DNA from 3 places in the Paenibacillus sp. FSL R7-0652 genome. Region 3 is predicted to be linked to each of the others. Evidence: riboswitches for the same ligand, from Rfam matches in the RefSeq annotation. Region 3 holds a riboswitch; each other region holds the start of a gene.

Region 1 (7,631 bases), 850 kb from region 3:
ACGGTGCGATGTATACGTTTCAGGGATCTCGGTAAAGTACGGCGAAAAAGTTCATGGTCTTCTTAAAATAAATTCAAAGAGCACCGTCCCTTTAACATTCTAAAGGAACAGTGCTCGATTTTTATATTATGAGAATTTGGGCAGCCAGTCGCCGTGGGCTTCAATTAAATCGTCGCACATGGCCACAATGTCGTCCATGGACAGCTCGGCAGCAGTATGCGGATCAAGCATAGCCGCGTGATAGATATGCTCCTTTTTGCCTGTCATTGCGGCTTCAATGGTGAGCAGTTGCGTGTTGATGTTGGTGCGGTTCAGTGCTGCCAGCTGCGGCGGCAGGTCGCCAATGTATGTTGGGCTGATACCGGAACCATCAACCAGACAAGGAACTTCGACACATGCTTCACGCGGCAGATTAGTGATGAGTCCGTTATTCATGACATTTCCGCCGATCTTGTACGGTCGATCTGTCTCCATGGCTTCCATAATGTGCGAGGCATATTCGCGGCTGCGGGTATGCTGAATATTTTCGCTTGCGAACAGCTTCTCCCGCATCTCCTTCCATTCGGCAATCTGGTTTACACAGCGGCGTGGATACTCATCCAGCGGAATGTTGAAGCGTTCGATCAGTTCCGGGTAGTTACGTTTGATAAAGTACGGGTGATACTCCGCGTTATGCTCGGAGGACTCGGTTACGTAGTAACCAAAACGGTGCATCAGCTCATAACGTACCATATCGTCATGGGTTTCCTGCTGCTTTTGTCTCGCAAGTCGTTTGATCTCAGGATAGAGATCCTGTCCATCTTTTGTAACCTCCAGCAGCCATGCCATATGGTTAATACCAGCAATCTTGGCGATAACACCTGTCTGATCGATCCCCAGCGCATCGAAGAGATGGGGTACGCAGACCTGCACACTGTGGCACAGTCCTACCGTTTTGATCCCGCCATGCACGTTCATAACATTAGTAAGCACAGCCATCGGATTCGTATAGTTCAGGAACCAGGCATCCGGGCATACTTCCTGCATATCCTTGGCGAAGTCCAGCATCACCGGGATGGTGCGCAGGTTGCGGAAGATGCCGCCAATGCCGAGGGTATCGGCAATCGTTTGACGCAGGCCGTATTTCTTCGGAATTTCAAAATCGGTGATCGTACACGGGTCATACCCGCCGACTTGAATTGCATTAATTACATATTTGGCTCCGCGCAGCGCTTCCTTGCGGTCATGATATGTCTTCACGGAACAGCGGCTGCCCAGCGATTGGGCCAAGCTGGTTAACAAGCGCTCGGAGTCGCCGAGACGCTCGGCGTCAATATCAAACAAGGCCAGTTCAAAATCCTGCAGAGCCTCCGTCATCATGACATCACCTAATACATTTTTAACAAAAACGGTGCTGCCCGCACCAAGAAACGTAATTTTATTCATCCCATGTTCATCCTTCCCGAAAAAATGTTGTACCCCAACTATAGGCCGAACAGGCTCATATCACTATGGTTCAACCCCTCCCAAACATGGCATAATCCCATTTATGTTTTCGTTTTCATGAATAATTTGCGTTTTTCACCTGTTATAATTTAGTGTTATTACAAGTGAGGACTATTCAGGTTTCATTTATGATAGTTGATCATCAACGTCGAAAGGAGGTTAACATGAGCCGGAAAATTGAAATGAATGTCGTTTCTGCGGGCTGGACACAGATGGAGCTGGTCTTATTATTTTATGGATGGGAGGCATGTGATCCTGCCCATTATTGGGGACCGGGGGTACGTGATTCCTATATTGTGCATTACATTCATGAGGGCCATGGCACGCTGTATATGGATGATCGGAAATATCATCTGAGTGAGGGCCAAGGATTTCTCATATTACCCGACACAGTTATCCATTATGAGGCCGATGCAGAGGAGCCATGGACATATTCATGGTTTGGCTTCAGAGGTGTACAGGCAAAAGCCTTTATGCAGCGTGCACAGTTAAGCGAGGCCCATCCGGTGTTTACTGCTCATGAACCGAATATCATGGCAGCGCTGTATGATGAAATGCTTCGAGCGGGAACGAGCCAACTTCCAGGAGGAGATGTGATGCATCAAAGTTTGTTATACCGACTTATGGCAGCGTTAATTGCATCTGCACCGATTAAAGAGGAAGAAAGCCCGCTTCTTTCGCCTAAAGAAACTTATATTCGGCAGGCTGTGCAGTTTATGGAGAACAGGTACAGCCAGCGCACCTCAATTCTGGATATCGCACAGGCTGTCGGGCTGGATCGAACCTATTTATCAGGATTGTTCAAAGAGCGATATGGCAAGTCACTGCAGGCCTTTTTCCTGGAGTATCGCATGAATCGTGCAGCGGAGCTGCTGCGCAACCCGATGCTGTCCGTGAGTGAAGTAGCCCACTCCGTTGGATACACCGACCCGCTGCTCTTTTCCAAAATGTTCAAACGTGTGACAGGCATATCGCCGAAGGGTTCGCGAGTGCGAGATTAGCCGCATTTATCAATTTCAATATTGAAAGAAAAGTTTTGAACATTATTCCGTATGCCGCTATACTGATACAGAAGTGCAGCAGATAACAGCCTTAAGCTGAATTAAATACGTGGAACTTGGTGCTCTGTCCGCTTGGACAGAAGCTTAAAAGGGAAGTCCGGTGTGATGCCGGCGCGGTCCCGCCACTGTAACAGAGGAGTCAGGCAGCATATCCACTGATCTTGGGAAGATCGGGAAGGAGCTGCTATGGTGATGATGCTGAAGCCAGGAGACCTGCCAGGTTTGACAAACACAGCAGTACCCTACGGGAGATAGGAAGGTGTTTAAAGAGCATGATTTTTTCTGAAAATCTGTTTATTTAAGACGTCCTCATTCCGTGTAACGGAGAAGGGCGTCTTTTTGGGTTGAATGGACGTAAAGATATGCGCAATACATCGGGAAGGACGTTTTTCATTGGGCAGATATATCGTTAAACGATTATTACAACTGGTTGCCGTTCTGTTTGGCATTACCTTCCTGACATTTCTATTAACCTATCTTTCCCCTGGCGATCCGGCCAGACTGATGCTGATGTCCACTGGAATCACACCTTCGGATGAGTTGGTCAGACAAGTGAGAGTGGAACTGGGATTGGACAAGCCGTTTCTGGTTCGGTATGGAACGTGGCTTGCGCAGGTTGTCACCGGAGACTTTGGTACGTCATATAAGTATGACCGTCCGGTAATGGAGGTGCTGTTGGCGCGTCTTCCGGCAACACTCCGTTTAACGGGAAGTGCCATGCTTTTGGTAATTTTGATCTCTTTTCCGTTGGGAATCATCTCGGCTGTACGGCGAAATCAATGGCTGGATTATATGATTCGTCTATTTTCCTTTGCCGGTTTGTCCATGCCAAGCTTCTGGCTGGGTATGCTTCTGATGCTGGTGTTTGGGGTGCAGCTGAAGCTGCTGCCCGTCATGGGCAGTTCCGGCTGGAACAGTCTGATCCTGCCTGCGGTCACGCTGGCCATTCCGCTGATTGCGCAGTACAGTCGGCAGATTCGTGCAGCGATGCTGGAGGAGACCAGTCAGAATTACGTCATGGGGGCGAGGGCAAGAGGTGTGAAGGAGTCAATCATCATATGGCGCCATATTTTGCCGAATTCACTGCTGCCGATAGTGACCCTTCTGGGTATGACAACAGGTGCACTGCTCGGCGGAGCAGCCATAGTCGAAAGTTTATTCGTATGGCCGGGAGTGGGACAGATGGCAGTGGATGCGATTTTTACACGAGACTATCCTTTGATACAGGGATATGTGATCTGGATGGCGATCATCTACGTTACGCTGAATCTGCTTGTTGATCTATGGACACATCTGCGTGATCCGCGCATTCGATTGGATGTGGACATTTAGATGAGCGCAGCAATTCGAGCATGGCTGACACAACGCCGCAGCTTTGTATTTGTGCTGTCTCTGGCCGGGAGCTGGATCATTCTGGCTCTGATTGCCCCACTGCTGGCTCCGCATGATCCACTCGCCACGAATTTTGCCAAAGTGCTGCAGCCGTCCAGCCCCGAATATCCACTTGGGACGGATCAGCTCGGAAGATGTGTCCTGTCTCGACTTCTGTATGGAGCAAGGACTTCACTGCTGCTTACGTTTGTGATGATTGGGATCGTCTTCAGTTTGGGTGCAGTGGTTGGTGTAATTGCAGGTTTTGTCCGGGGAGTGGTGGACACGGTGCTTATGCGGCTGTGTGATACATTGATGGCGTTTCCGGGATTGATTTTTGCAATTGCCGTGGTAGGCATGTTGGGCCCAGGATTGTTAAATACTGTAGCGGCACTCTCGGTGGTCTGGTGGGCAAAGTACGCACGCATGGCCCGAAGCTTGGTCATTTCTCTTCAGCAAAAAGAATTCGTCACCGCTGCCGCTTTCAGCGGTGCGCGTAAGATTCAGATCATTGGCAGAACGATCCTGCCTAACATGCTGCCTCCCCTGATCGTGATGGCGATGATGGACGTGGGCGGCATGATGCTGTCCATCTCGGGACTTTCTTTCCTGGGACTTGGTGCACAGCCGCCCGACCCGGAGTGGGGAGCAATGTTAAATGAAGGCAGAAGGTATCTGCAGACCGCGCCATGGTTGTTAATTTATCCGGGGGTTGCGATATTCAGTACGGTTATCATTTTTAATTTGCTGGGAGACAGTCTGCGAGATGTGCTCGATCCCAAAAAAAATACAGGTTAACTGAAGGGATTGTGAAGGATGAGGAATGTTCAACGAAAGTGGCTGTTTGCTCTTATGTCTATGATGGTCATTCTGGTGCTCACCGCTTGCGGCAGCGGCAAAAATTCATCGGCTTCGACATCATCGAATGCTGCGGAAAAATCATCAGATACAGATGCGAGCATCTCAGGTGCTGCAGGGAAGAAGTCTCATCTAAATATTGCCTTGTTCTGGCTGGGCAGCAGCCTGGACCCTGCGGAAGAGTGGAACGGCTGGACGCTGACACGGGCTGCAATAGGAGAGACGCTGATTCAGTTTGATGAACACATGAAGATGGTGCCCAAACTCGCAGACAAGTTGGATCGGGTTGACGATACGACCTGGCATTTTCATATTCGTGACGGGGTAACATTTCATAATGGCAATCCGGTGACTGCGGATGCGGTGAAAAAATCAATCGAACGATCCATCTCGCTGAACGAGAGAGGTCAATCGACACTGCCGATTGCATCAATGGCTGCCAAAGGTCAGGATCTGACGATCAAAACAACGCAGCCGGATGCCTCACTGCTGGGCAATATTGCTGAGCCGCTTTTCATTATTGTGGATACGAGTGCAGATACATCGAAATTCAAAAGTGCGCCGATAGCCACCGGGCCGTTCATGGTTACAGGATATACACCTGACCAGGAGATTCAGGTTAAAAAATACGATGGGTACTGGGGCGGTGCGGCCGATCTGGACACGATGACGCTGAAATACATCAAGGATGACAGCACACGTGCACTGGCACTTCAATCAGGCGAGATTGATGCAGCAAGTAATATAGGACGCAGCAATATGTCTCTTTTTCAGGACACATCACAATACACTATTGATGAAATACCCAGTCTTCGTACTCAGTTTGTATGGTTTAACACCAGCCATCCGCTGCTGAGTGATCCGAAGGTTCGCCGTGCGATCTCTTACGGAATCGATCGCGAGATGTATGCGAATACACTGGTAGGTGGACAAGCAGCCAAAGGACCATTTACATCTGCTTTGCCTTTTGGGTACGACAAGCTCAGAGGATACAATTATGAGCCGGATAAGGCCAAACAATTGCTGGATGAAGCTGGATATAAGGATACGGATGGAGACAGTATACGGGAAAAAGATGGGGAAAAGCTGTCGCTGCAGCTCATTCTCAATGCAGCGTACGAATCAGATTCCGTTGTGGCGGCTGCGATGCAGTCTCAGCTGAAAGAGATTGGCGTTGGTCTGGAGCTGACCTCATATGAGGATCTTACCGATCATCAGAAGAGCGGAAATTATGATTTAGCCCTAACGAGCATTAACACAGGCATCACGGGTGATCCGCAGTATATTCTAGACTTTTATTTCAAGACAGGTGCGGAGTGGAATGTGGGTGGATACAGCAATCCGAAGTTGGATCAGCTCATTGAGCGACTTCACTCAGAGTTTGATGTGGAGAAGAGATATGCTCTAGCAGCAGAAGCCCAGCAGCTGATTTTGGACGATGCCGCTTATATGTTTTTGACATACACACCGATTAATATTGTCAGCAAAAGCAATGTCAAGGGCGCGGCGATGTACCCGATCGACTTTTATCTGCTGGATCGCAATATCAAGGTTGAGCAGTGATGATGCCGCCGCGTGCAGTAACAGCATCTCTTCTTGAAGTGAAAAATCTGTCTGTGAGCTACAAGGAAGCGGCTCCGTCTTTGCGGGAAGTATCGTTTTCCATGAGGCAGGGAGAGATCATAGGTATTGTAGGTGAAAGCGGCAGCGGGAAGTCCACCCTGATTCGGGCTTTACTGGGCCTACTGCCTGTGGGCGGGCAGTACAAGGAAGGAGAGATTACTTTCGGGGATCGGGTGCTGCTGCGCGGCTCACAGCAGCATTGGCAGGGGATGCGCGGGAAACGAATTGCGACGGTATTTCAGGATACGGGTTCCTATCTGAATCCGATTCGAAGCATCGGGAGTCAGTACGTAGAGGCAATTCGTGCCCATCTTCCAATGTCCCGGAAAGAGGCTCAGGCCCTGGCTGTCCGCACGCTTGCCCATGTGGGGCTGGATAATCCAGAACAAGTCATGCGTTCATATGCTTCGCAGCTCAGTGGTGGTATGAAGCAGCGGGTAGCGATTGCGATGGCTGCTGCGCTGGAGCCGGAACTGCTGCTGGCGGATGAACCGACAAGTGCGCTGGATGTTACGACTCAAAATGAAGTCATGAAGCAATTAAAGAAGCTTTGTATTGAAAAGGGAACAAGCATGATACTGGTGACACATAACATTGCTGTTGCAGCCCATATGGCAGACCGCATCGGTGTGATGTTAGACGGCAGATTGGTGGAACTGGATGAAACGCTGCATGTCATATCGAATCCGGTCCATGCGTATACGCGCAAGCTGCTGCAGGCTGTACCCGAACTGGAGGGGAATGTACATGACCGATGACAAATCACCGATTCTGAGATTGAACAGCGTTTGCAAAACGTACGAATTGAAAGGACAGCAGGCTGTTCAGGCATTGCAAAACGTGAATCTGGCAGTGTATCCCGGGGAATGTCTGGGCATTGTCGGGCAGAGCGGGAGCGGCAAAAGCTCCTTGGCCAAATGCGTGACGCAGCTGGAGCATGTGAATTCAGGAGAGATTTGGTATCGTCAGCAGGAGATCACCCGTTTGAGAGGTGAGAAGCTGCGCCGGATGCGTAAACAAATTCAGATGGTCTTTCAGGAGCCGTCGATGATCTTTAACCCACGTATGAAGATAGGCATGTTCATCTGTGAACCTCTCTTGAATTATAAATTAATGAAAGGCCCGCAGGCCGTTCAGGAAACACGCAAGCTCTTGGAACGAGTCGGGTTATCTGCATCCGATGCGGATAAATACCCGCATGAATTAAGCGGCGGGCAGCAGCAGCGGGCTGTG
Region 2 (7,631 bases), 2.1 Mb from region 3:
AGCCTGACTTATAACGGCAGCTTTGCGCAGCACTCCCGCATCATCCAACCCTGTCCCTCTCCCTACAGCAGCAGCGGGTTCAGTCCCTGTGAGCGCACTCATCACTGCAGCGCTCGCAGTGGTATTGCCAATTCCCATCTCTCCAGTCACAAACAGCTGTGTGCCTTTTGCCACCTCTTCCGCAACCACATCCACGCCTGCAAGAATGGCCTGAATCGCCTCATCCCGGGTCATTGCTGCCTCTTGGGCCATATTGGCAGTGCCTTTACGAATTTTGCGAGAGAGCAGGTCTGCGTGTTCAAGGTCAGCATTTACACCAATATCGACACAGATGACTTCTGCTCTGGCGTGACGTGCAAGCACATTAACGGCAGCGCCTCCCGCCAGAAAGTTCATGACCATCTGAGGAGTAACTTCGGCTGGAAAAGCACTTATCCCTTCTGCCACCACACCGTGATCCGCAGCCATCACGACAACCGCTCTGCGATCAAAGCGCGGACGCACACTGCCTGTCATACCCGCCAGTCGAATGACAAGGTCCTCCAGTTTGCCAAGACTGCCTGGCGGTTTCGTCAGCACATCTACATGAGCAGACGTTTCCGCTGCAATGTTTTGGTCAGGAGGTGCAATTTTGTTCAATAGCTGTCCCAACACCTGTTCATTCTTCATACAACGAGCACTTCCTTTTTTAAAATAGAGGTTCTCCTGCCTTATTTAAAGCGTATCCCGCCGCAGCAGCAGTTGAGGTACGGCATGATCCGGATGGGACACCATCGCAGGTTTAACGCGAAAAATCTCTTCTATCTGCTCCCCCGTCATCAAGCTTCGAGGAGCACCCATCCCTGCTATTTCGCCTTCTCTCAAAGCCAGAATCTGATCGCAGAACAAGGCAGCCAGATTTAGATCATGCAGTACGGCAGCAATGGTAATACAGCTCTTCTGCCGCCATGCAGCTAATAACTCCATGAATTGTAATTGATATTTGATGTCCAGAAATGTGGTGGGTTCGTCCAGCAGCAGCAGACGCGGCTCTTGTGCCATAACCTTGGCCAGCGCTACCCGCTGCCTCTGCCCACCGCTTAGGGAATCCAGCGGCCGCTCCGCTAGTTCCATCAGTCCCAGTTCTTCAAGCACCCGGTCCACAACTCGGGCCCCATCTGCCGATTCCCTGCCCAGCCAGTTCTGGTAGGGGTATCGCCCCATCTCTACGACATCACGCACAGAATAGGAAATTGCCGGCAGACCATCCTGCTGCAGAACCGCGATCATACGTGACAGATCCTTGCGGCTGTACGAAGTGATATCTTGGCCGTCAATACGGATCTGACCTTCACTTAGCGATTCCGTTCCAGCTATAAGCTGGAGCAGTGTCGACTTTCCGCTTCCGTTCGGGCCGACAACTCCCCACCATTCTCCTTCTTTAATCTGCCAGTCTACATCATGTAAGGCCCGATGATCACCGTACTTTTTGCCAGCACCTGTAACCGATACCCATGTTTTTGTTTTACCGACAGTCTTTCCGTTATCCCCGGTTAAAGCACGCTGTGCATTACTGCTTAAATCCGATTGAGACAACAACCCCGGAGACGGTTGTTGGCCTTGTTGATTGTGCTTCCACCCTTTACTCACGGGACCATCCCCTTCCGCAGCTTCTTGTTCCGGTGCAGCAGATAAGCGAAGAACGGAGCACCTACAAAAGCCGTCACGACACCCAACGGTATCTCGGTTGGTGCCAGCAGAGAGCGGGCAATCGTGTCCGCCCATACCATAAAGATCGCACCGCCAATTGCAGATAGCGGCACCAGCAGTCGGTAGTCCGGCCCTACCAGCAGCCGAAGCATATGCGGAATGACCAGTCCAACGAAGCCAATGACGCCGGAGACGGAGACTGCCCCGGCTGTGAGCAGCGTACCCACAGCAAGTACAGACAGCTTGAGTCTGTCCACGCCAACCCCGATATGTGCCGCCTGACGTTCACCCAGCGCCAGTACATTTAGGGAACGTGCACGGCTCCACAGAAAGATCAGACCCAGCAGGAAATACGGGAAAAGGATGGCCGTATACGACCACCCGCGCAGTGCCAGACTTCCCATCGTCCAGTATATAATTTCATTGATTGTCTGCTTGGACATGGTCGACAGGAAGGAAACGACCGCACCCAGAAAGCTCTGCATAACAACACCTGCCAGAATCAGGCTGTGTGTCGGTATTTTGCGTCCTTCACGAGCCAGCGTCATGACGAACCACAGCGTCATGGCCCCGGTCAGAAAAGCAACCAGCGGCAGCGTCCAGATTCCGATCAGGGCATACTGCAGTCCGAAGAAAATCAGGAAAGCCGCCCCCACCGAAGCTCCTGAGGATACCCCTAGTGTAAAAGGATCTGCCAGCGGATTGCGCAGCACTCCTTGAAAGCCCGCGCCTGCAATGGCCAGCGAAGCTCCAACGAGCACCGCAAGCAGCACACGTGGAAAGCGCACCTTCCAGATAATCTGTTCGGCAGCCCTGCTCCAATCAGGTGTGATCCAGTCGCCCACCCACGGCATTTTGTGAATGAGAATACCGGCAATGTCCCGGATGGGCAGCGCCACCGAACCAATGCCCGTGCAGATGAGCACGGTAAGCATCAGCAGCCCTATACCTATCGTTCCGTACAGGATCAGCTTTTTGCTCATTTGAACAGATCAGGATAGATCGCTTTGGCTACTTCTTTTAATCCTTGAGTTACACGTGGGCCCGGACGGCTCAGCAAGTTGGCATCCAATCCGACCACATTATTGTTTTTTACGGCTGTGATTTGATCCCAGCCGCTGCGCGATTTGATAATCTGATCCAGCGTTTTGGAGTTTTCGTCAATTACATCGTTTGCGTATAGAATAACATCCGGATTAGCGGCGATTACATTTTCCTCGTTAATCTGATACCAGCTCTCTTTGTCCGCAGCAATATTGGTGCCTCCAGCTGTCGTGATCAGTTCATCCATGAACTCACCTTTACCTACGGTCCAGCCTGGAGAGAACTCAACATATACTTTCTTTTTCTCTTCCGGCTTCACGGCTTTGACCGCTTCTGTTACGTTCGTTACATCCTGCTTCATCTGTGTGATCAGTTTCTGAGCCTGCTCCTGATGATCTGTAATTTTACCAAACGTTTCGATATTGTTCATTACATCGTCGATGGATTTAGGATCGGTTTTGAAAATGGTGATCCCCAAATCACGCAGCTTTTTCACTGCATCTTCACTCAACGAAATACCTCCGAATACGATATCCGCATCAGCGGCAATAACCGACTCTTCATTGGGTTTGTTAATCCCGCCCATTTTCGCTTTTGCTTTCGCCGCTTCCGGGTAGTCATCGTAATCCGATACCCCTATAATCTGCTCGTCCAGGCCAAGCGCAAACAATGACTCCGTTTCAGCCGGAGATACCGAGACAATTTTGGATGGTGCCTTTTCAAAAGTAAAAGACTCACCTGTTGCATCGGTAACCGTCAGCGGATATTGTGTTTTCAAATCGGTTTGCGTTTGTTCCTGTGACTGCTCTTGTGCAGGCTGCTGTGTGCTGCCCGCTCCTTCTTTGGTTGCTGCATTACCGCATCCGGCGAGCGCCAGTGCCAGCATCGCTGCGCTCAACAGTGACGTGAGTGCTTTCCAGTTCTTAATCATTAATTTAAACTCCCCTTCTCTATCTGTACTATTGTTGTTACATAATACCTCAATCTTAATGCTCTACCCCATCTTGGTGTGTTCCGATGAAACGAAAATGAAGATGTGTACACGTTTAACGGAGAGTGCAGAACCAATTTGGAGAAACGAAGTGCTCGCCTGCAGCTTTCTGTAAGAAAGCTGCATCGAAAGCATACGCCTATCACCGGATTTTTCCCTTTGAATAAGGGAATCAAAAAAATCTAGGGATAATAACAATCGGAAAATGGTACTGCACTCGGAGTGGCCCCGTGTAACATACTATTTTTCATCACATCGTGTACAACAAGAAAAATCCCTAATCCTCACATAAGGATCAGGGATGACGTCTCGCATATGGCAGTCTGTATATGTGCAGCAGGAAGCGCTCACGCACAGAATGGCCCGAAACGTTGTCCTTTCCTCGAAGGAACACCGGCTTGTACGTCCAGGGCTGGTAATCTGACTTACAGGATGGCTCCTGTTTCACAGTGGCGGGACCGTGCTGGATTTACACCAGCTTCCCCATTTACCCTTGTGCACATCATGACTTGTCTTTGCTCATCATGAACATCTGCTTCACACGCGGGACCCTTGGTCGTTAATGATGGTTAATCCATGTGACCGATAGATGCAGTTAGCTCCGCACGAATCACATCAGCTCAGGCCTTGCAGCCTATCACACCAATATGCTCGTACCGAGTCACACTTCTGTTGTGATTATAGGGTATATTGCACCGCCTTACAAGCCGATAGACGGAAAATTCACACGGCTGCCAAGCCAGCGGTTCCCCTGCTTTTCAATGTATACCTGAATCGCCTGTCCCGGGATCACATGTGTATCCCAGAATCCAACACCTTCAATAAGACGGGACAGCATGTAACGGATGACTCCGCCATGTGTCACAATCAATGTTCTATGTGAAGTCCGGCCTGACCAGATATGTTCATGCAGAAAAGAATCTATTCGTCCCGCGAATGACGGCCATGCTTCCCCTTCAGGCGGCGCAACCTCCTGCGGTTGATCGATCCAGCGCCGGTAGAGCGGATTATGCTGCAGCTGCTCGTAGGTCAAACCTTCCCATTGTCCAAAATCATTCTCGCGCAGGCGCGCATCCAACTTTGCCTGTGCAGCAGCCTGAGGCGCGGTGTACGCCAAGGTCTGACGACAGCGAAGAAGGTCACTGCAGTATACGGCGTCCCATGTAAGATTGCGGCACTGCCGGCTTAGCAGAGCCAGCTCTTCTTGAGCACCCGGCAGCAGACCAATGTCGGTATGCCCCAGGTATCTTTTTTCCACATTCCACTGGGTTGTTCCATGACGGATCAGTACAATGCTCCGCTTTGACGAAGACTGTTTTGATCCAAACTGTTCTAACTCACCGTGCTGCGATCCATTCTGTTCTGATTCACTAGAGTCTGGATCACTTTGCTCCTGCCCTTCTTTAATTACCACAATAGCGCACCTCCTATTAACCACACACCCATGGTTGCTAAGAAACAAAGGCCCACAAAAGCGCCAGCTGACCAAAACATTAGCCTTGTCGTTCGTACAATATCTTCGGCCTCCATCGGCCGCGCAGCCTCGCCCATATAAGCACGAAACGAGGCAATACCGTGATACACGTTATGTCCGCCCAGCCGAATGCCAAGTGCTCCGGCCACTGCCGATTCGGGAAAACCGCTATTGGGACTGGGATGCAGCCTCGCATCACGGGCAACCATGCGTGCTGCACCTCGGGCATCCAGCCTGAGCACCCGTGCGCCTACAATTAACAGTGCGGCGGTTACGCGCGCAGGAATCCAGTTTGCCCAATCATCCAGACGGGCAGAGGCCCAGCCAAGATGCAGATATTTTTCGTTTTTATAACCAACCATGGAGTCCAGCGTATTGACAGCCCGGTAAGCCATAGCCAGCGGAGCGCCGCCAATGAGCGCATAGAACAGAGGGGACACGATGGCATCAACAATATTTTCCGCGACCGTCTCCACCGTTCCCCGGACCACCTCGGGCTCGTCCAGATGTGCGGTATCACGTCCAACAATCATGCTCAGGGAACGCCGTGCGGCAGGCCAATCCTGCTGTTTCAGATGACGATATACTTCCATTCCTGCGTCTCTTAAACCTTTGGAAGCAATCGTGGTGGCGATCAGAACGATTTCGGCTGCAGCCGCTAAAAGGGGATGAATCTTACCAAGCAGCAGCAAAAGACCCCAGGTGACGGCAAAAGAACCACCTGCAATCAAGATCGGGAACAAGATTCCGGCTTTTTTCAGACCTGCATCTGTGTTCACACGTAATCGAATTACACGCTCCAGAGCCGAGATGGCTTTCCCCATACCGATAACCGGATGCGGAATCCAGCGCGGGTCTCCAATGCATCGGTCTAGTATATACGCCAGAATGATAACCCAAGCCCCCCCCATGCCAATCCAGAACGAGGAAGCCCATAGATGTTCCAATTCCAATGTCATTGCCGTCCTACCCTCTCTTTCCACTGCAGTCCAGCCTGAAGACTTTCGGTCACTGTGTCATACACCAGTCTGCCGATGACCGCCCCCAAAGCCGTTGCTGTACCCGCGTAAGTGTGAAGCGGCTGGATATCGTCCCCGTTCTGACGAACAGCAAGCACAATGGCATCCGTTGTTGTACCTGTGGCAGGCAGTCCGTTCTCCGAATCGGCAATGCCTGCATCCGCAAGCGCTGCAGCTTTGGCCTCCACTGCCGTCTGAACCGCATTGACCATTGCTCCCGAAGTCATCCGGCCGTTGAACCAGAGCATGATATTAATTGTGCCAGGGATATATGGAGCTCTGTTTTGGGTTTGCCCATGGATATCAAAAACAGTTCTCTCCGAACCTGCACGTGCAGCATTCGATACTCCGGCAGTTGTACAGCACAGCAGCCCGAATTCCGAACTCGTAAATTCCTGAATGGAGGTATGCTCCAGCCTAACAGCTGTTAATAATCCGGCACATTGATCGGCCTGTTCCTGCCATTCACGCAGCGCCTGAGCGATATCACGGGGTGGATCATCACAGCGGTAGTGTTTGTCCACATAAATGTTAAAGACGCGATTCAATTCAAGCATCCCGCCGCCATATACTGCGCTGGACAGTGCAGAAGCAGAATGCGGAATCTGTGCTTTGATATGCCGTTCATGCGCAGAGATGTGCAGCCCAGGCCAGGAAGAGGATACATAGACGTTCTCGCCTATTTTTCCATGTGTAAAATAGTTATAAAACGGGAGTGTCATGACCGCTTTCCTCCCTTTCCTTTTTCGGAATGCTGCTTATGGCTCTGCTGACCTGCCTGATCAGAAGATGCCAGACACGCGTCCTGATCCTTGCTCCGCTCAAGCACACTTCCCAACACGTCAAGCAGTCTGTCATTGGCCTGGGCACCTTTGACCGCGAAGCGTACATGTCCTGCACCAAGCCCCGGATACATGGCACAGCTGCGAATCAAAATGCCTCGCTTCCCCAATGCTTCCTGGATGGAAGCCGCCGTCCATGGTTCTGGCACACGCGCCAGAATAAAATTTGCCTCACCCGGCGTTACGCTGCACCCATACATCTCCAGCGATGTAATTAATCGTGCCCGTTCACGCGTAATATGCGATATCGTTTCCTGTTCAAAACGTTCGCCGCTGCGCAGGCAGGCTTCTCCTGCAATTAATGCCAGTCCATTCACACTCCAAGTCACCTGTTTCTCCGTCATCGCCTGTATGTATGCTGCACTCCCCAAGGCATATCCGAGTCGCAGTCCGGGAATAGCGTAGAACTTGGTCATGGAGCGGATAATAATCACATTCGGGTATTTATCCAGATGCGGAGCAAGAGACTGCCGCCGGGAAACTGGAATAAAATCAATAAAGGCTTCGTCAATAACGAGTACCGTATCCTTCTCTTCAGCTTTGCGGGCAAGTCTGTGAAGCACTTCCACCGG
Region 3 (7,631 bases):
AGAGCCCCATGTCATCATTGAGAATGTTGGCGTTGTCAATAAACCGATCGGGGTCGTAGAGGAGGACATTGTGCATGATTAAACCGCTTCTGTTCACATATTTAGCGATGGTTGTTGGCGCGCTTATCATGGATTTTCGTCATCTGAAACAGGCAGCCCCGATTAATCGCTGGTTGTCTTACGGTTTAATGGCCATAGGGATTGGTATCTGGTTGTATGTAACTGCATTGAGCACGAAGACGTTTTTTGTAACGGTATGGATCAGTCATGTGATCCAGCGTCTGCTGCCGCTGCCCGGATGAAGTGCAGTATGATTGCTTAACATGCAGAAGGTATGCGCAGGAAAGGAGGGGACAGGATGAGTCAGAAAGTAACCCACCGACAAATGGTATTGATCATTATGCTGCTCAGTATTACAGGTACGCTGCTTCAACCTCATGCTCAGGCCATTTTTTATGCAGAACAGCATGCTTATCTCTGTTACGTACCGGTTGTTCTGATTATGTTTACATCGATGTGGATGCTCAGCCGTGTCCAGCGGCGTTTTCCAGACAAGGATTTGTTTGAGTCGCTGGCGGAGCGCTTCCCCTTCCTCGGGAGAGTAACGGGGTTTCTATACATCACGTTTTTCTTCTTTGTACTTGCCAGAGATATACGGCTAACAGGGGATTATGTAAGTATCACGTTACTTGAAACAACACCTATATCGATAATCGTGCTTTCTTTGATTGTCATGGCCGTTTTTATCGTTAGGGGAGGTCTCGGTTCCCTAATCGGTATGGTGGAGTTATATGTGACTCTATTTGTGTTAAACTCCATCATCGTTCCGTTTATGCTGATTCAGCAGATCAATCTGGATAATTTGAAGCCCTATCTCGATGTTGACCTCGCGGGAGTGGGGACAGGAAGCTGGTATATCTTTTCATTTTATGGTGAGATGATTGCCCTGCCTTTTGTGGTAAGAGGTAGTGACTTTCGCGTGAAGTCAATTCTTTCGGGTACTATTGTTACGGGATTGCTGCTGATGCTGATTGTTGTAGAAACGATTGCTTCAATCGGTGTACCCATTGCTTCAAGACTTGTATATCCATCGTATGAGCTGGCAAGACAGCTGCAGATCAGTGACTTCCTGGATCGGTTTGATCTGGCGCTTGCTGCCGCAACGCTGCCTTGTATTATTACCAAGATTGCATTTGACCTGTATTTTGTATGCTGGGGATTAAAACGAATGATTCCGAAGGTGTCTGGTAAAGTATTAACTGGACCGATTGCGCTGCTGGGTTTTGTATGTGCCTTTTGGTTTTTCCGCAATGCGGTTCAGCTCAATCGCTTTACTCGAGAGTGGACGTGGATTGCGATCGTGTTCGAGGTGTTATTCCCAATTGTATTGTTTCTTTTCCTTCGTCCGCGCAAGAAGGATGCACAGCATGTCCCGGATTCCGGGTCCGAAGAACGTGCGTCCAGAGACAAACAGCGCAAAGAGGATGAGAAGCAGCAGGCACACGCTGAACCGGATCACTCTGAAGAAAAGTCCGGGGAAAAGAAGGGGAAAACATCACATGGTGGCGGTAATCTGCAGCCTTCCTGATGAAAACTATAAAAAATCGTTATAGCCAAGAGCCCGGAATGAAAGCAGATATGGTTTCCCTCCGTACAAGCAGCCTGTATACTGTAGTCAGACTGATGAACATTCGGCTGATTTGAACGGAGGGGACAGGTATGGCGCAGCATTTGGCAGGGGTAAGAGTAGCATTAACCGGACCGCGAAAGTCCAAAGAGATGTCTTTATTAGTAGAAAAAATGGGTGGAGTCCCTCTTGTGCGTCCTGCACAAGGAACGGTATTTCTGGATGACCGCAGCATCAGGGATGGATTGGTCTCCTGGATTTCCAATCCGCCGGATTGGGCTGTGTTTACAACCGGTATGGGACTGGATGCCTTGTTTGACATGGCGGAGGATATGGATGTGGCCGGGCAGTTTCGGAATGTGCTGTCTGAATCGAATGTCGCAGCCAGAGGATACAAAACGGTAAATGCACTTCGGAAGCTGAAGTTAACACCTTTGGTACGAGACGATGATGGCAGTACGGACGGATTGATTCGTGAATTCGGCTCGCATGATCTCTCAGGTAAAAAGGTGATGCTGCAGCTGCACGGAGAAACGGCCCCCAAGCTGGTCCACTGGCTGGAAGAGCAGGGAGCCGTCGTACGCCAAGTGCTGCCTTATCGTCACGTACCACCGGAAGAAGCTGCGTTGAAGCAGCTTTTGGATGAAGTCCTTCGGCATGAGCTGCATGCCGTAGCTTTTACAAGTGGTCCGCAAGTTCGATTTTTAACGGAATATGCCGCTTCTCAAGGAAAGCTGGAGCAGATGCTGAAGGCCTTCAGGGAAGGTGTAGTTCCGGCTTCCGTCGGTAAAGTGACCGCAAATGCGATGCGTGAGGAAGGCATTGAAGCACTCGTTGTACCGGAGGAAGAGAAGATGGGTGCACTTATTGTTGAACTGGGGCGTTATTTTGCTGCTAATCCGGTTGGTGTCCGGGGGGAGTCTTAGAGGGAGCTCTGGCGGGAATGAGTTGAGAGCAGCAGCGTATACGGAGGCAGGAAGGCACGTCAGATCACTGGATGAAGAAAACGTAAACGCGTGGAGAGTTAACGCTGCAGGAAAAAACAGAAGCTTGTTATACAGGATACATAAAGGTTCTGGTCCGTTTGGCGGATCAGGATCTTTTTTCATTTTTATCCGAAAATCAAGATATGGACAATATTCATTATCGTGGACATTTTTTCCTGACCGATGGTATGATGAAATCAATATGAAAGCAGCAAGGTGCTCTTGCGTAAAGCAAGAGGTAACAGGGAATCGGGTGCAAGTCCCGAGCGGTCCCGCCACTGTAATGGTGAAGCGCTTTTCAATAAACGTCACTCGGAAAACGGGGAAGACAGAAAAGAAAGCTGATGATCCAAAGCCAGGAGACCTACCTTGCATGTGTCACCAAACCCTTCGCGGAAAGGAGTGGTGTACGATAAATTCGGAAAGGGACAAACATCAGTTTGTCCTGAAAGGCCTTATATGGGCTGTTTTGGTCGTGTGTACCTCCTTTTTTGGGGATTCATGCGTTCGTTTCCTGAGTTTAAGTACATGCGTATCTCATCCGTGAACAGGATGAGATTTTTTTGTTTTTCGGACAGCAAACAGCTTCAGGATCAGGCGAAAAATGAGGAGTACCATCAGCATGAAGTCAGGAATACCGCATATCACGGGGAACTTGCTGCCTGTAATCAAGAGAGGAAGTTCTTATCAATAAAGTTAACATTTTAGATAAATAGGCTGAGATGTAAACCGCGTGACGAGTGGAATGAGGGAGGAAGAGATATGCAAAAGCAAGGCAAACTGCTGATTATCGGGTTCGGCCCGGGTGCGATGGAGCATATAACGAAACGGGCACTGGATGCACTGCAGGAAAGCGAGGTTATTATCGGATACAACACTTATGTGGATCTGATTCGCCCACTGCTGAATGGACAAGCCATTGTACGTACGGGCATGACCGAGGAAGTCAGCCGGGCACAGGAAGCGGTGAGACAGGCGGAAGCAGGTAACATTGTGGCCGTAATCTCCAGTGGAGATGCAGGGGTATACGGCATGGCTGGACTTGTCTACGAGGTTCTGATGGAGCAGGGCTGGAAGCCGGACACAGGCGTAGCCGTTGAGGTTATTCCCGGCGTGTCAGCTGTTCAGTCCTGCGCTTCCCTGCTGGGTGCACCCGTAATGCACGATGCGTGTACGATCAGTCTCAGCGACCATTTGACACCATGGGATACGATTATTCGCCGGGTTGAAGCGGCAGCAGCGGCTGATTTTGTCATTGCTCTGTACAATCCCCGCAGTGGACGCCGTACACGCCAGATTGTGGAGACGCAGGAGATGCTGCTTCGTTACCGTGATCCCAAGACACCGGTGGGTCTGGTCAAAAGTGCGTATCGGGAACGTCAGGATGTGGTCCTGACGACACTGGAAGATATGCTGCATCACGATATCGGTATGTTGACTACCGTAATTATCGGCAATTCCTCAACCATGATGTACGAAGGACTCATGGTCACTCCGCGCGGATATCAGCGGAAGTATACGCTGAACTCCGCGGAACAGCCGCTCAGACCTCATGAGCGGCTGCGCACCGAAGCCGAGCCATGGTCGCTCGGCGCACAAGAAGCCCGCGCTGCCGCCTCCGGCGAGGCAGCGGGCGATAGCGCGGCCCGCGATGCGCAGGCCGCGCTAACGGCGGAGCCAGCCCTGCACGGCGCGCGCGCCGGAGCGGGCACGGCTCCGCAAGGGCAGCCGCCCGCTGGTGCATGGGCGGCGACCCCGCCTGCAGCAAGCCCGGCGCGCGGTGCCGGCACCGCCGTGCTTGCCGCATCGCGGTCCGTGCCCGCGGCGGCAGAAGCCGCACCGCGCGCCGCTGCTGCTGCGCCGCGTGCCGGCGCTGCCGAGCTTGCTGCCGAGGCGCTGACGCGGCTCGCGGCAGGCGGTGCGCTCGGGGGCGAAGCGGCAGGCCGCTGGCTGGACGCGGCGGCGTCAGGCCCGGCGGCCGTGGCGGCGCATCGCGCTGACGGCGCTGCAGCGGTTGGCACCCCAGCTCGGCCCGTGCCGGGACGCAAGGCGCCGCTCTTCGAGGTCGGCGTAGCGCCCGGCGTGGGCAACAAAAAGTTCACCGCCGTCCAGATGGCCCTGCTGGCGCAGTGCGCAAGCGAGGACGGCGAGCTGGAGTATACGCCGGAGCACCAGATCATTCTGAGGGTGCCGACGTTTGAACCGGATGCGCTGGTGGAGCAGCTGCGTGCAGCGAATTTTATCGTTGTTCCCATCGGTGATGTCATCAAGGTCAAAGCCTGTGATTTCTGCAATCTGGAGAAAGATGATGCCGTTCCGATGGCTAACCATCTTCAGGACGTGATTGGCGGATTATCTGCTCCGAAGGAAACCAGTGTAGCGCTGAACGGTTGCGGTATGGCTTGTTACGGCGCGGTGCTGGAGGATATTGGTATCGTTTACCGCAAAGGCGGATACGATCTGTTCCTTGGCGGCAAAAAGTTTGGGCGCAACGCACATCCGGCCCAACCTGTAGCCGAGGGTATTCCCGGTGATGAAATTGGCGGCATCGTAGAACGCATCGTGGCGGAGTACAAGGCAAAGGGCCATCCGAACGAGCGCTTTCACAAGTTTTTCAAACGTGTAGGGGTTATTCAGGGCTTCCGCCATGTGGATGCACCAGTCACCGTCGAAGTGAATCCGGTATGCGGAGATTAAGTGAACGAAGATAGATGATACAGGTCGATCAAACGCGCTGCCGATCCTTGATCAGACTGAATCGCGGCCTATAGCGCTAACGATTCTCAGAAGCCTTATATCGCGGAAAAGGGCATGTTTGAAAATGTAACGATCCGTAGGAACGCTATTTCATTAAAACCCAGCCCAAGTTGGTGTAAAAGGCATCATTTTGGTGAAATAACGTCTCCTGAGATCGTTAGAATTCCAGCGAGTATAAATTACTCCAAATAACGTTATCTGGGATCGTTAGCGCCGAGTTGTGAGCGTAGTAGGCATTAAGTAAGTGAGATGGTTAGCGTGTGGTTGATGTTGATAGATGATGGTTACATGAAAAATCTGATCTGTGGATCGGACAGCGGAGGAGATAAGAAGATGGATGCCATTTTGTTGGTGGGACACGGGAGCCGTGATCCTGAGGGAAACCGTGAGTTAAAGGAGTTTGCGCGTGGGGTTGCCGAGCAGGCACCAGAGAACACGCTGGTGGAGACCTGTTTTCTGGAGTTAACGAGACCGAGTATTGCTGATGGTGTGACAGCTTGTGTAGACAGAGGTGCGACGCGTGTTGTACTGGTGCCGATCATTTTGTTTGCAGCCGGTCATGCCAAGATTGACATTCCGAATGCCATTGACCGTGCCAAAGCACGTTATCCTCAGGTGCAGTTTATATACGGACGCCCGATTGGCGTACATGAAAAAGTGGTGCAGATTATGCAAACTCGCCTGCAGGAGGCACAGCCTGTGCGGGCTGCAGCTCAAGGTGAAGGTGAAACAGATACAGCAGCTGCAGTAGCCGCTCCGCCTGCTGCGTTGAGCGTAACGGATGAAGAGACAGCCGTGCTTGTGTTGGGACGGGGGAGCAGTGACCCGGATGCGAACAGTGACTTTTTCAAAATGACCCGTATGCTGTGGGAGAAGCTTCCGTATAGATGGGCGGAAAGCAGTTTTATCGGGGTTACCCAGCCTTCTTTCCCGGATGGCTTGGAGCGCTGCCTGCTGCTTGGTGCGAAAAAAATTATTGTCATGCCGTACTTCCTCTTTACCGGTGTGCTGATTAAACGCATTGACGAGATGACGGCTGAATTTGCAGCTGCACATCCAGACATTCAGGTCGAAATTGGTGGTTATTTCGGTTTCCATCCAAAGTTGGTCGAGCTTGTGCTGGAGCGTGCTCACGAGGGATTGTACGGGCGTGTGGCAGCGAACTGCGACAACTGCCAATTCCGACTTGAAGCGGCCAAACACCATCATCACCATCACGACCACGACCATGGGCATGACCACGATGAACATGATCATCACCATCATGATCACGATCACCACCACGAAGATCAACATGTCCACAGTCATGATGAGCATACTCATCACAACCATGACCATAGTCACGACCACGAACATGAGCATGCAGAACAGGGTTCCGTCCACCATGAGGCATCGCTTGATTTCCATCATGACCATGATGGAGAGATGCACCACACACATCACGAGCGTGAGGTCAACCGGAACAGCGGGCAGCGGGCAGCGCAGGAGCCCGTTCATGTACAGCCAGATACGTCCTCTGTTCACGCACAGGCCGCAGCGGCTTCAGAGCAGGTGAAGCATTCATGATTTTCATGTTGTGCGGCACCAGTGATGCACGGGAACTTGCGCTTCAAATCCGGCAGCAGGGCTATGACGTATTAACCTCCGTTGTGACGGATAGCGCGGCCCAAAGTCTGGAAGAAGCCGGACTGTCTGTGCGGACAGGCCGATTGACGGTAGAGGCGATGGTGCAGCTGATCCGTGAAAAAAACACCTCTGTCTTTGTGGATGCAAGTCATCCTTTTGCCGAAGAAGCACATGCGAATGCTATGGAAGCCGCGAAACAGGCGGGCATCCCTTACATTCGTTACGAACGAACCGGGCTTGTTTACGATGACCATGAACTACTGCATGTCGTGTCATCTTATGATGAAGCAGCGCTCAAAGCCAAAGAGCTGAAAGGTTCCGTGATGCTGACAACAGGCAGCAAAACGCTGCAAATCTTCACCAAGCACCTGCTCGGTGATCCGGATATACGACTTGTTGCACGCATGCTCCCCCGTCTCGACAATATGGAGAAATGCGCTGAGCTGGGCGTAGAGCAGCGCAATATTATTGCGATGCAGGGACCCTTTTCCCGAGAAATGAACGAAGCACTGTACAAGCACTATGCAGCAACGGTGATGGTTACCAAGGAAAGCGGCAAAACCGGGGCCGTGGACGAGAAAATCCAGTCTGCACTGGAACTGGGGATTCATGTTGTGCTGATCTCACGTCCAGAG

Evidence for each region. Region 3 has a riboswitch for cobalamin ahead of cobJ (precorrin-3B C(17)-methyltransferase). Riboswitches for the same ligand answer to the same signal wherever they lie in the genome.
Region 1: it holds a riboswitch for cobalamin, as region 3 does, so the genes downstream of both, nikB (nickel ABC transporter permease) here and cobJ (precorrin-3B C(17)-methyltransferase) in region 3, are expected to answer to the same signal.
Region 2: it holds a riboswitch for cobalamin, as region 3 does, so the genes downstream of both, MKY97_RS07085 (ABC transporter substrate-binding protein) here and cobJ (precorrin-3B C(17)-methyltransferase) in region 3, are expected to answer to the same signal.

Annotation. Positions count from the first base shown of each region.
Region 1 covers NZ_CP152001.1:310,295-317,925, forward strand. Annotated here, with positions in the region: gene MKY97_RS01410 (alpha-glucosidase/alpha-galactosidase) at 127-1,425, opposite strand; gene MKY97_RS01415 (AraC family transcriptional regulator) at 1,650-2,486, shown strand; cobalamin riboswitch at 2,587-2,782, shown strand; gene nikB (nickel ABC transporter permease) at 2,940-3,878, shown strand; gene nikC (nickel transporter permease) at 3,879-4,715, shown strand; gene MKY97_RS01430 (ABC transporter substrate-binding protein) at 4,734-6,338, shown strand; gene MKY97_RS01435 (ABC transporter ATP-binding protein) at 6,338-7,156, shown strand; gene MKY97_RS01440 (dipeptide/oligopeptide/nickel ABC transporter ATP-binding protein) at 7,146-7,631, shown strand, end outside.
Region 2 covers NZ_CP152001.1:1,596,359-1,603,989, reverse strand. Annotated here, with positions in the region: gene cobT (nicotinate-nucleotide--dimethylbenzimidazole phosphoribosyltransferase) at 1-669, opposite strand, end outside; gene MKY97_RS07095 (ABC transporter ATP-binding protein) at 715-1,629, opposite strand; gene MKY97_RS07090 (iron ABC transporter permease) at 1,626-2,672, opposite strand; gene MKY97_RS07085 (ABC transporter substrate-binding protein) at 2,669-3,664, opposite strand; cobalamin riboswitch at 4,117-4,246, opposite strand; gene MKY97_RS07080 (histidine phosphatase family protein) at 4,425-5,138, opposite strand; gene cbiB (adenosylcobinamide-phosphate synthase CbiB) at 5,132-6,109, opposite strand; gene MKY97_RS07070 (adenosylcobinamide amidohydrolase) at 6,154-6,939, opposite strand; gene cobD (threonine-phosphate decarboxylase CobD) at 6,936-7,631, opposite strand, start outside.
Region 3 covers NZ_CP152001.1:6,128,690-6,136,320, reverse strand. Annotated here, with positions in the region: gene MKY97_RS26740 (Ger(x)C family spore germination protein) at 1-82, shown strand, start outside; gene MKY97_RS26735 (hypothetical protein) at 75-302, shown strand; gene MKY97_RS26730 (endospore germination permease) at 359-1,588, shown strand; gene MKY97_RS26725 (uroporphyrinogen-III synthase) at 1,720-2,553, shown strand; cobalamin riboswitch at 2,811-3,000, shown strand; gene cobJ (precorrin-3B C(17)-methyltransferase) at 3,376-5,310, shown strand; gene MKY97_RS26715 (sirohydrochlorin chelatase) at 5,704-6,936, shown strand; gene cobK (precorrin-6A reductase) at 6,933-7,631, shown strand, end outside.